One region of the Vibrio sp. R11-SG3-ISO9 genome, then DNA from elsewhere that is predicted to be linked to it. Evidence: predicted binding sites of a transcription regulator. Region 1 holds the regulator's gene; each other region holds the start of a gene.
The links. The regulator MetJ, encoded in region 1, represses methionine synthesis genes. The targets are predictions, from matches to a motif close to TTAGACNTNTANANGTCTAA.
Positions count from the first base shown of each region.

Region 1 (2,324 bases):
CTCTAACGGTACAGCGATTCTTGGCCTAGGTAACCTAGGTCCTATTGCTTCTAAGCCAGTAATGGAAGGTAAAGCGCTACTGTTTAAGCGTTTTGCAGGTTTAGATTCTATCGATATTGAAGTAAAACACCGCACAATCGATGAGTTCGTTGACACGGTAGCGAACATTGCCGATACATTCGGTGGCATCAACCTAGAAGACATCAAAGCACCAGACTGTTTTGAGATTGAACGCCGTCTAATCGAGCGTTGTGACGTTCCAGTATTCCACGATGACCAACACGGTACGGCGATCGTAACTGCTGCGGGTATGCTGAACGCGATCGAGCTTCAAGGTAAGAAGCTGGAAGAGTGTAAGATTGTTTGTTTGGGTGCAGGTGCAGCGGCAGTTGCGTGTATGGAACTGCTGATCAAGTGTGGCGCGCAGCGTGAGAAGATCTACATGCTAGATCGTAAAGGCGTGATTCACACTCGTCGTGACGATCTGAACGAATACAAGCAGCTGTTCGCGAACAACACGGACAAGCGTACTCTAGAAGATGTCATTGAAGGTGCAGACCTATTCCTAGGTGTATCAGGTCCTAACCTGCTACCAGCAGAATCGCTGAAGCTGATGGCTGACAAGCCGATCGTATTCGCGTGTTCTAACCCAGATCCAGAGATCAAGCCAGAGCTTGCTCACGAAGTTCGTAGCGACCTTATCATGGGTACTGGCCGTAGTGATTACCCGAACCAAGTAAACAACGTTCTGTGTTTCCCATTCATCTTCCGTGGTGCTCTTGATGTTCGTGCAAGCGAGATCAACGATGCAATGAAGCTAGCGGCAGTGGAAGCGATTCGTGAACTTGCGAAAGAAGAAGTACCTGCAGACGTACTAAAAGCAGCAGGTGCTGATGCACTTGAGTTTGGTAAAGGCTACATCATTCCTAAGCCAATGGATCCACGTCTATTGCCTCGCGTGGCAAAAGCAGTTGCACAGGCGGCGGTTGATTCAGGTGTGGCTCGTATTGAGATACCAGCAAACTACATGGCATAGCCATCGTGTAGTAGAGCGAAGAGAATAATAAAAAACCGACTCATCTGGAGTCGGTTTTTTTATGCCAGAAATTCATGCTAGATGATTTCGGCAATCGATATGGTTCAGCTAAAGCGAATCAAATGTTGAAGGTAGTGACTGAGTTATGATTATTCTTCATCAAACGCTTCGAACTCGATACCCATCTCTGTCATCAGCTTTTTCACTTCAGCTGGGATATCGTCTGGGCGGTCTTTACGCAGGTCTTCATCTGTTGGTAGAGGCTGGCCAGTATATGCATGCAGAAAGGCTTCACATAGCAGCTCACTGTTTGTTGCATGGCGTAGGTTGTTAATCTGGCGGCGGGTACGCTCGTCAGTTAGAACCTTTAACACTTTTAGAGGGATAGAAACTGTAATTTTCTTTACTTGTTCGCTTTTCTTTCCATGCTCAGCATATGGGCTTATGTATTCACCATTCCAGTCGGCCATTGCGTACCTTCATCACTTTAGTTGTTAGATTAAATTAATAGGGGTGATTTTAGCGGGATTTACCGCCATAAGCAAAGACATATAGACGTCTAGAAGTGTTGACGTCTCATTCTTATGAAAGTAAAGTGAATAACATATATCTAACACAGCCGCAAAACCCCGACAAGCTGCTGTGATTCTCAGACGCCAAAACCTGTAAGGAAACACCTATGAGCAGCCGGAAACCAGCAACCATCGCCGTACGTACTGGTATCGAGTCAGACACTCAACATCATGCCGTTGTTCCACCAATTTATCTGTCGACTAACTACGGTTTTCCCGCTTTTGGTGAAGTGCCTAAGTATGATTACACTCGCTCAGGTAACCCAAACCGTGGCTTGCTAGAAACAGCCCTGTTTGAGTTGGAGTCTGGTAAGGGGGCAGTTGTGACCAACTGTGGTACTTCTGCATTAAACCTTTGGGTTTCCGCTTTCCTTGGTAGCGATGATCTGATCGTGGCACCACACGACTGCTACGGTGGTACTTATCGTCTTTTCAATACACGCTCACAAAAGGGTGACTTTAAGGTTCTGTTTGTCGATCAATCGGATCAAGCCGCATTCGATGCAGCGATCGCACTCAAGCCTAAATTGATCTTGTTGGAAACGCCATCAAACCCACTGGTACGTGTCGTCGACATTGAAGAAACCTGCCGCAAGGCAAAAGAGGTGGGGGCGCTGGTGGCGGTTGATAACACCTTCTTGACTCCTGTGTTCCAAAAGCCTCTAGAGCTTGGTGCTGACTTTGTTATCCATTCAACGACTAAGTACATCAATGGT
Region 1 is NZ_JCBDGU010000012.1:72,541-74,864, forward strand. It holds gene AC6R05_RS04790 (malic enzyme-like NAD(P)-binding protein) at 1-1,036, shown strand, start outside; gene metJ (met regulon transcriptional regulator MetJ) at 1,186-1,506, opposite strand; gene AC6R05_RS04800 (O-succinylhomoserine (thiol)-lyase) at 1,716-2,324, shown strand, end outside.

Region 2 (2,324 bases), on a different contig from region 1:
AATCGCCAATTCAAGATTCTCTCGTGCTCGAACCATATTCTCTTGCTCCATATAACCTAGCCCAAGAGCGATTCGAGACTCAGACATTGCAATAGGGTCGGCTTCAACTCTTTGTGGTTCACCTTCTGTTACTGACACACATCCACTGAGCGCAATTAATAGTAGGAAGGGGGATAAGTTGGTTAACTTGGATGAAGGCATTGAGAGGCTCCTTGTGAATTCACAGACATGATAGGAGAACTCGAATGGTTGGTTGGCAAAAAGGCGAGCTAATGCGACCCAATCGCCATAAAAAAGCCGTTTGTTACCAACTCATAATAGAGAGGTGACAAACGGCTCGAATAAACGCTTTGGTTTTAAAGAACTGTTCAGACGAATCAGTCGTCCTTGGTGAAGTTTTCTTCGCTGAAATGATCCAAATCGTATGGCGTTTGTTGGTAAACGCAATAGTTTAGCCAGTTTGAAAACAGCAGGTGACCATGGCTACGCCAACTAGCAATAGGTTTGTTATCAGGATTGTTGTTAGGGTAGTAGTTGATCGGTATTACCGGTTCCATTCCTTCGCCAAGGTCACGAACGTATTCATTGTGAAGTGTATGTGCATCGTACTCTGGATGCCCGGTCACAAACACATTTCGCTTATCTTTTGTCGCTGCTAAGTAAACACCAGCGACGTCAGATGTCGCCAGAATATCGAGATCCGTATGGTCGGATAGGTATTCTGGTGAGAAGTCAGCATAACGAGAGTGTGGTGCTAAGAAGGTATCGTCAAAGCCGCGCAGGATTGGATGGTACGGGTTATGAATCTCATGATGATAAACACCAGATAACTTCTCTTTACGAGTACGTTTCGGTAGATCGTAAAGCAGTTTCAAGCCTGCTTGAGCCGCCCAGCAAACATAAAGGGTAGAGGTAACGTGTTTGTTAGCCCATTCCATAATGGTCTTTAGATGGTCCCAGTAGATCACATCTTCAAATTGAACCAAGCCTAGTGGCGCACCTGTGATGATCAGTCCATCAAAGTTACGGTTTTTTACCATCTCAAATTGACGATAAAAGTTATCAAGGTGCTCAGTTGGTGTGTTCTTGCTTGGTCTATCGTCGATACGCAGTAGCTCGACATCCACTTGTAGCGGGCTGTTCGACAATAGGCGTAAAAATTGAGTTTCAGTTTCAATCTTCTTCGGCATTAGGTTGAGGATCAAGACTCGAAGTGGACGAATTTCCTGTGTCGATGCTCTTGATAGCGGCATAACAAAGATGTTCTCTTCACGAAGAACATCGCTCGCTGGCAATTGGTCTGGAATGCGAATAGGCACAGCTTTCTCCCTAAGCTAGATATTTAGACGTCTATACTTCTGAATCTATAATATATTGTGACGCTTGTCGACATACAAAACGCACCTTTGTAAATATTTCGTTATTGAATCCGCCGGGTACCTGCTCATCTATGAGGTTACAGAACCTATGTTGGGACAATTGAATACACACTAGTGAACGTTTGATGCTTAAAACAGCGCTTAATGATCTAGGTTTATGCTTTTGACCTCAGATACGTTAACATTTTGCTTTCACTCTATTTTTGATGATCGGTGAGTACCAGTTTGAAACTTATCTTAATTCGAGGTCTGCCTGGTTCTGGCAAATCAACAAGAGCAAAATCTCTCGACGCCTTTCATGTAGAAGCCGACATGTACTTCGTGAATAGTGACGGTGAATACTGTTTCGAACCGGAACTGCTCCCCAAAGCGCATGAGTGGTGTCAAAATCGTGCGGAAGATGCCTTAAAGCAAGGTCTTGATGTGGTTGTTTCGAACACGTTCGTGAAGCGATGGGAGATGAAGGCGTACCGAAACATGGCGCGCAAACATGGTGCTGAACTGCTTATTGAGGTGTGCCGTGAACAGTATGGCAATATTCACGGAGTGCCGGAGTCCGTAGTTGCACGCATGAAGAAAGATTGGCAAGAATAACAAAACTGCGAACATCGGAGTCGATGGCCCAAAGTGTCTTGTTGCATGAAGAGAAATAAAGAAAACAGTTAAAGGTTAAATGAACAATGGCAAAACGTTCTGTTGTCGTGGATATGACTTCTTATGGTATCTACTCGACTTGGGATTCAAAATCTAAAGACCTACCAAAGATTCAGGAATTCACTCATCGAGTAGAAGCCGAAATCGATGTGGAGTTTGGGTATATCATCAATATTAAAAAAGCCAAAGGTGAAAAGATCCGATACTGCATCTATCACCCAAACATCACCACCGACAAAGGAGAAGTACTCGAGCCATTCGACGGTGAAGAGTATGTCGGAAGCAATGACT
Region 2 is NZ_JCBDGU010000043.1:95,700-98,023, reverse strand. It holds gene pilW (type IV pilus biogenesis/stability protein PilW) at 1-201, opposite strand, end outside; gene metA (homoserine O-acetyltransferase MetA) at 378-1,319, opposite strand; gene AC6R05_RS14020 (ATP-binding protein) at 1,605-1,973, shown strand; gene AC6R05_RS14015 (DUF3859 domain-containing protein) at 2,060-2,324, shown strand, end outside.
Region 2: the regulator MetJ is predicted to act here: its motif matches at 1,343-1,362, upstream of metA (homoserine O-acetyltransferase MetA).

Region 3 (2,324 bases), on a different contig from region 1:
AAACCTCTTCAAGATCTAAATCGACCGGGCTATGGAGTAGAGAACAAGAACTTGCCACCCACAGTCTCTCTCCTAACGACTCTTTGATAGGTTGCAGCAATGCCAATTGATTAGCCAAGTCAGCGCGCCATACGTTGCGTCCATTAATAACACCCGCAGAAAGCACCCAATCTTGAGGTAGCTTTTCAACGACGTCGTTCAGTTGTTGCGGAGCTGCAGCCAAATCAATATGCAGACCGTTTACAGGAAGGTCGATAATCTTATCTAGCGTATCGCTCACCGAATCAAAATAGGTAGTGAGTAGTAGCTTTACGTCTCCCTGAATCACTTGATAAGCGAGCTTAAATGAATCTGCCCATTTCGCTTCTAGCTCCAAGGCAAGGATTGGCTCATCAACCTGTACCCACTCGACACCTAACTTAGCTAACTTGGCCAGAATTCCCTGGTAGGCAGTTAGCAAGCGAGGCAACAAACTCAAACGGTCAAACCCCTCTTCCACTTCCTTGCCTAGGTAGAGGTATGACAGTGGCCCTAACAATACTGGTTTCACTTTATGGCCCGCTTTAATCGCCTGATTGACCTCATCAAACAGTTGCGGCCAGCTAACCTCAAAAGAGTCGTCCTTGCTGAACTCAGGCACAATGTAGTGATAATTGGTGTTAAACCATTTGGTCATGTCTGATGCCGCGGCGCCACTTTGGTCATGATTATGATTTGAACCACAGCAACTGCTCTGAGATCGGCCGCGACCAACACGGAACAGCGTATCCAAATCAGGGAAGCTTTGGTCATGACGCTTTGGCACATGACCAAGAAGCAACGTAGTAGCAAGAACATGATCGTACCAAGCGAAATCGCCAGCCGTGACAAAACTTAAATTGGCGTCCGATTGAACTTGCCAGTTTCGTTCGCGCAACTGACTGCCGACAGCTTTTAGCTCCGTTTGATCGATTTCCCCACGCCAATACTTTTCTAAAGCGAATTTGAGTTCTCGTTTTTCGCCAATACGTGGGTAGCCTAAAATATGAGTCGTTGTTGTCATGAGCCTATTCCTTAATCACTATTTTAAATCCGGTCAGACGCTGAATCATTTCGAAAAAGGCGTCTGGATGGCTAAACTATCTCGCCAAACGTCTTTGTGAACAATCTCCAAATATTCAACTTGTTTATTAAAAAACCTCATGTTCACGAATTCACACATGAGAAAACCGAAAACATTTAGACGTCCAGATGTTTACACATCCACAAAAACGACGTAGGGTAGTTATTAAGAAATATTGAACATCAGCTTAGGAACTATGAGGATTACTCATGATAGAGCTCAAACATCTGCGAACATTGACCACATTGCGTGATAGTGGCTCTTTAACAGCGACCGCGACATCACTGCACCTGACGCAATCTGCGTTATCGCATCAATTGAAAGATCTTGAGGCTCGCGTGGGTGGGCAGCTTTTTCTGCGTAAAACTCGCCCAGTGAAGTTCACCTCCGAGGGCGAGATACTGCTCAGGCTGGCCGATGAAGTGTTACCGAAACTGGCAAAGGCGGAGAATGAACTGGCCAGTCTCAAGGAAGATGTTAACGGCAGGCTCCATATGGCGATTGAGTGCCACTCCTGTTTTCAATGGTTAATGCCAGCACTTAAAGAGTATCAAGTGACTTGGCCAAGCGTGACCCTCGATTTCTCATCCGGCTTTGGCTTTGAGCCTTTACCGGCTTTGATGGCTGGAGAACTGGATCTGGTGATCACCTCCGATATCCAGCCAAGATCTGAAGTTCACTATGAGCCGCTGTTCGATTTTGAAATGCGTCTTATCACAGCAATTAACTCACCTCTCGCAGAGAAAAAAGCAATTCAGCCAGAAGACTTGGTCGATCTGACGATGCTCTCCTACCCAGTTCAGAAGCAGCGCCTTGATGTGGTAAAACACTTTCTTCAACCGGCAGGTATCGAGCCTAAGAAATGGAAACAAGCGGATAACACCTTGATGTTAGTACAAATGGTATCTGCAGGATTAGGTGTGGCAGCACTACCCAACTGGGCAATCAGCGAGTTTTCAAGACAAGGATTGATTGCTAGTAAACCGCTGGGGAAAGGTCTGTCTCGCCGTCTGTTTGCAGCCGTAAGAAACTCAGATAAAGATAAGCGCTACTTACAAGCCTTCTTCAGTACTGCAAGACAACAAAGTAAGAGTCACCTCGATGGAATCAAAGTCGTCTAGCTGACGTGAACCTGTTTGTTATAAAAGGTACTGTTTTAAAAATTCCAAAAACAACAAAGCCACAGACTGATCATCTGTGACTTTTTAAGCTATTTAAACTG
Region 3 is NZ_JCBDGU010000038.1:123,711-126,034, reverse strand. It holds gene metE (5-methyltetrahydropteroyltriglutamate--homocysteine S-methyltransferase) at 1-1,042, opposite strand, end outside; gene AC6R05_RS12195 (LysR substrate-binding domain-containing protein) at 1,312-2,223, shown strand.
Region 3: the regulator MetJ is predicted to act here: its motif matches at 1,219-1,238, upstream of metE (5-methyltetrahydropteroyltriglutamate--homocysteine S-methyltransferase).